Regions from separate parts of the Priestia sp. KCTC 13724 genome, predicted to be linked through region 1. Evidence: a T-box and tRNA genes for the amino acid it is inferred to sense, from the RefSeq annotation. Region 1 holds a T-box; the other holds one or more tRNA genes.
What was found. The T-box of region 1 lies ahead of serS (serine--tRNA ligase). A T-box ahead of a tRNA ligase gene usually reads a tRNA of that ligase, here a tRNA-Ser.
Positions count from the first base shown of each region.

Region 1 (4,367 bases):
GAAAAGATCTTCCGACCAGGTCAACAAGGCGAAACGACGATGGATAACTGGAATAAAATGCTTCCATCTTTCCCTACATACGGATATGAAGGTTTAGATGGCTTGAAAACAGGACATACAGACTTTGCAGGCTATTGCTTTACAGGAACAGCTGAACGAGATGGTGTTCGTTATATTGCAGTAGTCATGAATGCCAAAAATAATGGTAAGTCTTTTGAAGGAGCGCGCTTTACAGAAACAAAAAAACTTTTAGATTATGCATTTGATAATTATGAGCTAAAGCAAGTAGCTCCAGAAGGCAAGGCTGTTAAAAAGCATGAGTCCCTTCCAGTCGTAAAAGGGAAAAATAAAGAGCTAAAAGTTGTAACAAAAGAACCAGTGAATGTTCTTACAAAAAAAGGTGAAGAAAGTAAAATCTCTCTTCAATTTGATTTTAATCCTAAAGTTGTAGATGAGAAAGATCGAATCGTTGCACCAATTAAAGAGGGTCAGGTTGTAGGTTACGTTAGTGCCAAGAATAAGAATCTTGATGATTTAGGTTATGCAGTAAATAACGGAACAAATAAAGTGCCTGTCGTTGCAGATACTACGATTGAAAAGGCTAACTGGTTTGTTTTAGCAATACGAAGTATAGGTGATTTCTTTGTAGGTGTATGGTCTGATGCAGCCGCTAATATTAAGAATTGGTTTTAATTCATAAACCATTTATAAAAGGAGATACTAAAGCAAGGTTTTTGTTGCATTTAGTATCTTCTTTTTTTAGACAAGTTTTTCAAACTACACAATTTTAATAGGATTTTTTCAGAAAATAAGGTAAAATAGACAATAAGTTTTGAATTTTGTATACATAATTTATTAATTATGTGTAATACAACTATACTGGGGGAAGACAAACATGAGTAACATTACAGGTACTGACAGAGTAAAACGCGGAATGGCGGAAATGCAAAAAGGCGGCGTTATTATGGACGTTGTTAATGCTGAACAAGCAAAGATTGCAGAAGCAGCAGGAGCAGTTGCAGTTATGGCATTAGAACGTGTACCAGCAGACATTCGTGCTGCAGGTGGCGTATCTCGCATGGCAGATCCGACAATTGTCGAAGAAGTTATGAATGCTGTTTCAATTCCGGTAATGGCTAAAGCACGTATCGGTCACATTGTAGAAGCGCGTGTTTTAGAAGCAATGGGCGTAGACTATATTGATGAAAGTGAAGTATTAACACCAGCAGATGAAGAATTTCATTTAAATAAAAATACGTTTACAGTACCATTTGTTTGTGGTTGCCGCGATTTAGGCGAAGCTGCACGTCGTATTGCAGAAGGCGCTGCTATGCTTCGTACAAAAGGTGAACCAGGTACAGGGAACATTGTAGAAGCTGTACGTCATATGCGTCAAGTGAACGCACAAGTACGTAAAGTAGTGGGTATGGACGAAGCTGAGTTAATGACGGAAGCAAAGCTACTAGGTGCACCTTATGAGTTATTATTACAAATCAAGCGTGAAGGTCGCCTTCCAGTGGTTAACTTTGCTGCAGGTGGCGTTGCAACACCAGCAGATGCGGCATTAATGATGCAATTAGGAGCAGATGGAGTGTTTGTAGGTTCTGGTATCTTTAAGTCTGATAATCCAGAAAAATTTGCTCGTTCAATCGTAGAAGCAACAACGCATTATGAAGATTATGAGTTAATTGCAAAGCTTTCTAAAGGATTAGGAAATGCAATGAAAGGTATTGAAATCTCAACATTATTACCAGAAAATCGCATGCAAGAGCGTGGCTGGTAACAGTAAGGGAGTTTTAACAGCATGGTGAAGGTTGGAGTTTTAGGACTACAAGGTGCATTTAGAGAGCATGCGCATTCAGTGGAAGCAACAGGGGCTGAAGCGATTATTATTAAAAAAGTAGAACAGCTAGAAGAAGTGGACGGGCTCATTTTACCAGGTGGGGAAAGTACGGCAATGAGACGTCTGATTGATAAATATGACTTTATGGATTCACTGCGCCAATTTGCTAAAAGTGGCAAACCAATCTTTGGGACTTGTGCTGGTCTAATCTTACTAGCAGGCGAAATTGTAGACTATGATGAGCCTCATTTAGGTGTTATGAATATTAAGGTGGCTCGAAATTCTTTTGGTCGCCAACGTGAGAGCTTTGAGGCGAAATTAAATATAAAAGAAGTTGCAGATGATTTTATTGGAGTATTTATTCGTGCGCCTCATATTGTAGAAGTCGGTGAGAACGTGGAAGTTCTATCTATTCATGATGATCGTATCGTAGCTGCAAAACAGGGACAATTTTTAGGGTGTTCGTTTCATCCAGAATTAACGGATGACCATCGTATGACAGAGTATTTTATCGACATGGTGAAAGAGTCTCTGAAAAAACCTGTATAAACCAATTGCAACTTGTATAGACTTGTAGTACATTATGATTATTAATTACAATGTTGAAAAGTATAAAGCGTTGATAGGAAATAGTAGTAAAGAAGTTAAACTTTAGAGAGTCGATGGTTGGTGGAAATCGATGTTTAGCCTTTACGAATCCATCCTGGAGCAAGCTATTGAAATAGTAAGTAGATAGCTTCGGTTCATTCCGTTATCTGACTGAAGAGGAAGGTTTATTTATGAGCCTTCAACTAGGGTGGCAACGCGGGCTAAACTCTCGTCCCTTTTATAGGGATGGGAGTTTTTATTTTGCCCATTTTATACAAATAAGGAGGTAAATAGATGTTAGACGTAAAGGTTTTACGAGCTAATCTTGAAGAAGTAAAAGAAAAATTAAAGTTCCGCGGAGAAGATTTATCAGATCTTGGGCGCTTTGAAGAGTTAGATGTAGAGCGCAGACAGCTATTAGTTCAAACTGAGGAATTAAAGAGTAAGCGTAATGAAGTGTCTCAACAAATTGCTCAATTAAAACGTGAAAAGCAAGATGCAGATAGTATGATTTTAGAAATGCGTCAAGTAGGAGACAAAATTAAAGAGTTAGATAAGCGTCTTCGTACTGTAGAAACAGAATTAGAACAACTATTACTTTCAATCCCTAATATCCCACATGAGAGTGTTCCAGTTGGTGAAACGGAAGATGAAAATGTAGAAATTAGAAAATGGGGAGAGGTTCGTCAATTTAATTTTGAGCCGAAGCCACACTGGGATCTAGGAACAGATTTAAATATTTTAGACTTTGAACGTGCAGCAAAGGTAACGGGAAGCCGTTTCGTGTTTTATAAAGGCCTAGGAGCTCGTTTGGAACGTGCCTTAATCAACTTTATGATGGACTTACACATGGATGAGCATGGATATGAAGAAATTCTTCCTCCATATATGGTTAATCGTACAAGCATGACAGGAACAGGGCAGCTTCCTAAGTTTGAAGAAGATGCTTTTAAAATTAAAGAGGAAGACTATTTCTTAATCCCAACGGCTGAAGTTCCCGTAACTAATCTACACCGTGATGAAATCATTAATGGAGACCAATTACCATTAGCTTATACAGCATACAGCGCATGTTTTAGATCAGAAGCAGGTTCAGCTGGTAGAGATACACGTGGACTAATTCGTCAGCATCAATTTAACAAAGTAGAGCTAGTTCGCTTTGTAAAACCAGAAGATTCTTACGCTGAGCTTGAAAATCTGACAGGACATGCTGAAAAAGTATTACAGTTGTTAGAACTGCCATACCGTGTTTTAAGCATGTGTACTGGAGACTTAGGATTTACAGCAGCTAAAAAGTACGATATTGAAGTGTGGATTCCAAGCTATGAATCATATCGTGAAATTTCTTCTTGTTCAAACTTTGAAAGTTTCCAAGCGCGAAGAGCTAATATTCGCTTCCGCCGCGAGGCAAAAGGGAAACCAGAATACGTACACACATTAAATGGATCTGGATTAGCGATTGGGCGTACAGTGGCTGCAATTTTAGAGAACTATCAACAGGAAGATGGTTCAGTTGTTATTCCAAAAGTATTACGTCCTTACATGGGGAACAAAGAGGTTATTAACGGTTAAATTGAAATGATTCACAACTTTTTTGTTGTGAATCATTTTTTTTTTAGAAAACAGCTTGACTCTTGTTTGTATATGTGATAAATTTATAAATGTCGAAACGGAGGAATACCCAAGTCCGGCTGAAGGGATCGGTCTTGAAAACCGACAGGGGTGTTACAGCCCGCGGGGGTTCGAATCCCTCTTCCTCCGCCATATTTGACTTTAAATGTTATTTAAACATTGCGCGATAAATTGGAGATTGTAAAACGTCACTTTTAGAAGTGGCGTTTTTTCATTCCCATTTTTCACGAAGAAAAATGGGAATGAATTATGAATGTCTTCTTTTTAATTTTTCGTTGTGATGTAAAAACTTAGAGATTTTTTC
Region 1 covers NZ_JBXDLD010000175.1:8,271-12,637, reverse strand. The annotation lists gene AC1UFB_RS20020 (serine hydrolase) at 1-693, shown strand, start outside; gene pdxS (pyridoxal 5'-phosphate synthase lyase subunit PdxS) at 896-1,783, shown strand; gene pdxT (pyridoxal 5'-phosphate synthase glutaminase subunit PdxT) at 1,805-2,392, shown strand; T-box leader at 2,454-2,671, shown strand; gene serS (serine--tRNA ligase) at 2,726-4,003, shown strand; tRNA gene AC1UFB_RS20000 (tRNA-Ser) at 4,103-4,195, shown strand; gene AC1UFB_RS19995 (deoxynucleoside kinase) at 4,311-4,367, opposite strand, start outside.

Region 2 (4,367 bases), on a different contig from region 1:
CTACCTCGCGGAACCGGAGTATTAACGGTTACGTCCTCGGTACGCTCAACTTCACGTTGGTAACTTTCCCCATGTACAATTTGTACTAAACCTAAACGTAATATCAGTACCGAAAACAGCGCAAAGATGCCTAGAAATAAAATGTTCATCCGAAACGAGACATGACTTTTACGTTTATTTTTCTTTTTCATTTCTTCACCTACAATTTATCAACATATATATAATCTCATCATAATTTTTTCATTTTGGCAAATAAATAGACACCTTAAAGGTGTCTATTTATGCTGTGTCTATTGTAAAAGAATTTTGTGCTAATTTCTATAGTACAAAGTAATTATCTATCCCCATTATGCTGGAGATTCACCGTCTCCTTCATTTAAAGCTGGCTGTGTAACCGACTTAGGGGTGTGTTTGTTCGTAGGTTGAGAAATGTTGCGAACACAGAAGTAAATACAACAGTGTCCTGCGCCGATAACAGCTAACAGTATGGGTAAACTTTGCTGTTCATTAAAAAAGACCACAGCAATGAGAAAAGAGCCAATTGAAATAATGCGTCCAATATTTAAGAATACATCTCGAACAACAATATACTCAATACGTTTAGAAACAATGTCTTTAGCTCGACCAATCACATCATACGTTAAGGACATATACGGTACCAGCAAAATAGGGTAGCCGATTGCGATACAAATCGCATATAAAATGAGGTTTGTATATGATAAGTTAAACAACAATAGAAAGACTGAACCATACAGAAGGATTCCACCTGCCAAAATAAACTTTAAGCGGTCTTTTTGTTTAATAAACCTAGAAGCAACATAGTACGCAACAAAAGCTACAGCTGAATTTACCAGCCCAAACGTACCAAGTGCGAGTTCACTGTCAGTTGTAATAAAAACCAATACTGACACCACGAAAATGAATGTCCCTTCTCTAATTCCTTGAAATACGTGTGCATATAAGATTCTGCGCCAGTCTCGATTGTATTTCCTTTCTCTTAGTACTTCTCTAAATTTATATACGCCCTCAGCTGGACGTCTTTGTAAAAAGAAGCTAAGGACAACTGCACAAACAAACATTAGGAGTGAAACGCCAAAGACCACACGATAACCAATGTATTCGTATAAGCTAGCAATAATAAAGCCCGCTCCTAGAGGTCCAATCATTCCAGCAAACGAATTTAATACTCCTAGAAAACCATTGAAAAAGTCCCGTGTATCAGGTTCTGTAATTTCAAACGTTAACACGTTAAATGCTAACCAATAAAATCCATACCCTATTCCTAAAAGAGCACCGAGAAGAATTAAAAATTCATCGGCACGGTCGCCTACCATCAACACCACGATATAGAAAACAGATAGAAACGAAACACCTAATCGAAGCACAACGACTCGATCAATTTTTTTAGCCCACCTTCCTGCTAAAATAAAGGTTAATGGCTGAAAGATAACAATGACTAAATTATAAATCGCTAAAGCAGAAAACTCTCCTGTTTGTTTCCATAAATACACGTTTACAAATGAATTGGAAATTGAAATTGCTAAAGCATATAGCCCTCCAATGATAAGTAATAACAATAAATCTTTATTAACTTCTACATCTCCAACAACTTTTTTTAATAAAGGCATATAAAAAACTCCTTTTCTCTTCTACCCCTAGTGTGTGAAAAAGAAAAGGAGATATGTAAAAGAATTGGAAAACAAAAAAACCAGTAAAGGCAATAATTGCTTTACTGGTTTTTTCTCTCATTATTTTGCTGCTGCGTAGCGTTTTGCAACTTCGTCCCATTTAATTACATTAAAGAATGCTGAAATGTAATCTGGACGACGGTTTTGGTAGTTTAAGTAGTAAGCATGCTCCCAAACGTCTAGTCCTAGGATTGGTGTTTTACCTTCCATTAGTGGGCTATCTTGGTTTGGTGTACTTGTTACTTCTAATTCACCGTTGTTTACAACTAACCAAGCCCAGCCAGAACCGAAGCGTGTAGTTGCTGCTTTAGCGAATGCATCTTTGAATGCGTCAAAGCTTCCAAACTTACTGCTAATTGCGTCTGCTAACTCGCCTGTTGGCTCGCCGCCACCGTTAGGGCAAAGAATTGTCCAGAATAATGAGTGGTTAGCATGTCCACCACCATTGTTACGTACTGCTGTACGGATATCTTCTGGTACAGCATCCATATTTGAGATTAACTCTTCAACACTTTTAGAAGCTAAATCAGCTTTTCCTTCTACTGCTGCGTTTAAGTTTGTAACGTAAGTGTTATGGTGTTTCGTATGGTGAATGTTCATCGTTTCTTTGTCGATGTGTGGTTCAAGTGCATCATATGCATAAGGTAATTGTGGTAATTCGTAAGCCATGGGTAATTCCTCCTTTAAAATATATACCTAATTTGGTGAAAGAAAACTCACCTCATGTTTTTAGATTAGCAAATTTAACCTACGCTTTCAATGAAAAAGCATTTAATCATCACTTATATTTACCTGTTTCCCACTGTCTATCCTATTTAAACGTAAAATTTTATTTGAAAACAAAATAAAAAATCTTTCTTCACAATTGTAAAGAAAGATTAATCAACAATATGTATGGCGGAGGAAGAGGGATTCGAACCCCCGCGGGCTTTAACACCCCTGTCGGTTTTCAAGACCGATCCCTTCAGCCGGACTTGGGTATTCCTCCAACCTTTTCATGGTGGACCCTGCAGGACTCGAACCTGCGACCGGACGGTTATGAGCCGTCTGCTCTAACCAGCTGAGCTAAGGGTCCTTGGCTCCACAGGTAGGACTCGAACCTACGACCGATCGGTTAACAGCCGATTGCTCTACCACTGAGCTACTGTGGAATAATAGTATGTATGCTTTGTCACTTAAAGGAATAGCGGCGGAGGGGATCGAACCCCCGACCTCACGGGTATGAACCGTACGCTCTAGCCAGCTGAGCTACACCGCCATGGCTCCACAGGTAGGACTCGAACCTACGACCGATCGGTTAACAGCCGATTGCTCTACCACTGAGCTACTGTGGAACGATATAACATTTATTAGCGACATTAAAAATTTAACATGCTTTTAATTAAAAGTCAACAAATTATTATAAAACAACGATAAGAAAGTAAATAATCATTGCCGCCTGTATAATTCCTTTTGAAATAGCACCGCTGAAAAAGCCAACTAACGATCCAAAACCAATCTTTATAGCATTTTGAAAATTCGTACGGTGTACAACTAACTCACCAATCACCGCCCCTAAAAATGGGCCAATTAATATACCAAGCCCAGGAATTAAGAATGGACCAACCAACAATCCAATGGTGCTTCCCCAAATACCCGCTTTTGTTCCACCGAACTTTTTAACACCAATTAGATTTGCCAAATAATCAGCGGCAAAAAGTGCTGCCACAAGCAGACCTTGAATAAGCACAAACAAGAAAGTATATGGTTCAAAACTATAGAAAAACCCGTACAATAAAAATCCAAGTGCTACAAACAGTACGCTTGGAATAATAGGATAGACTAATCCAATAAATGATACAACAAAACAAATTGCAATGAGTGTCCAATATAAAAAGTCCAACTTAACACGTTTCCTTTCATCTCAATCTCTATTTACTATTATTATCAAACAGTATACACTGTAACAACTTTTTTGATAATAATATTCCATAAAAAAGAGCAACTCGTTAACGAGTCGCTCTTTTTAGCTTATTGAGATTTTTGAGTCACACTCTTTTGATTTTCTCCTAACACTGCTTCTGCAATATTAACTGCGTGATCTCCAATACGCTCTAAGTTACTAATAATGTCAACAAATACAATACCAGCTGAGCCTGTGCAAGCACCTTCGTTTAAGCGTAAAATATGCTTTTTACGAAGTGAACGCTCCATGCTGTCGATTTGATCTTCTTGTTGCATTACGTGAACGGCTTTTTCACGATCGTTGTTCTCTAGTGCTGCAACAGCTTCTTTAACTGTTGAAATTGTTAGTTCAAACATTTCTGCTAAATCTTTATTAGCTTCAGATGTTACCTTTACTTTGTTAGTAATTTGATAATCAACAAGCTCTACGATATTTTCAAAATGATCTCCAATACGTTCAATATCACGAGCCGTGTCTAAAAGCATTGAATGCTCTTCACTTTCTGAAGCTGACATAGAAGAAGAAGAAAGTAAAATTAAATAGTTAGTAATTTTTTTATCTAAATTGTTAATGGCATCTTCAATTTGTAAAGCCATATCAGAATGCTTATGTTGCTTCGTTTTCAAATAATTGTTTGCTTCTTCTAATCCAATTGTTGAGAATTGCCCCATACGAACGAGCTCTTCTTTTGCTTGTCCTAACGCAATTGATGGTGATTGTTCAATAAAAACTGG
Region 2 covers NZ_JBXDLD010000171.1:2,017-6,383, reverse strand. The annotation lists gene AC1UFB_RS19215 (peptidoglycan D,D-transpeptidase FtsI family protein) at 1-191, opposite strand, end outside; gene AC1UFB_RS19210 (MFS transporter) at 348-1,628, opposite strand; gene sodA (superoxide dismutase SodA) at 1,749-2,357, opposite strand; tRNA gene AC1UFB_RS19200 (tRNA-Ser) at 2,584-2,676, opposite strand; tRNA gene AC1UFB_RS19195 (tRNA-Ile) at 2,687-2,763, opposite strand; tRNA gene AC1UFB_RS19190 (tRNA-Asn) at 2,765-2,839, opposite strand; tRNA gene AC1UFB_RS19185 (tRNA-Met) at 2,873-2,946, opposite strand; tRNA gene AC1UFB_RS19180 (tRNA-Asn) at 2,948-3,022, opposite strand; gene AC1UFB_RS19175 (DUF456 domain-containing protein) at 3,088-3,570, opposite strand; gene AC1UFB_RS19170 (Na/Pi cotransporter family protein) at 3,699-4,367, opposite strand, start outside.
Region 2: it encodes a tRNA-Ser, which carries the amino acid that the T-box ahead of serS (serine--tRNA ligase) is inferred to sense. The anticodon was not compared.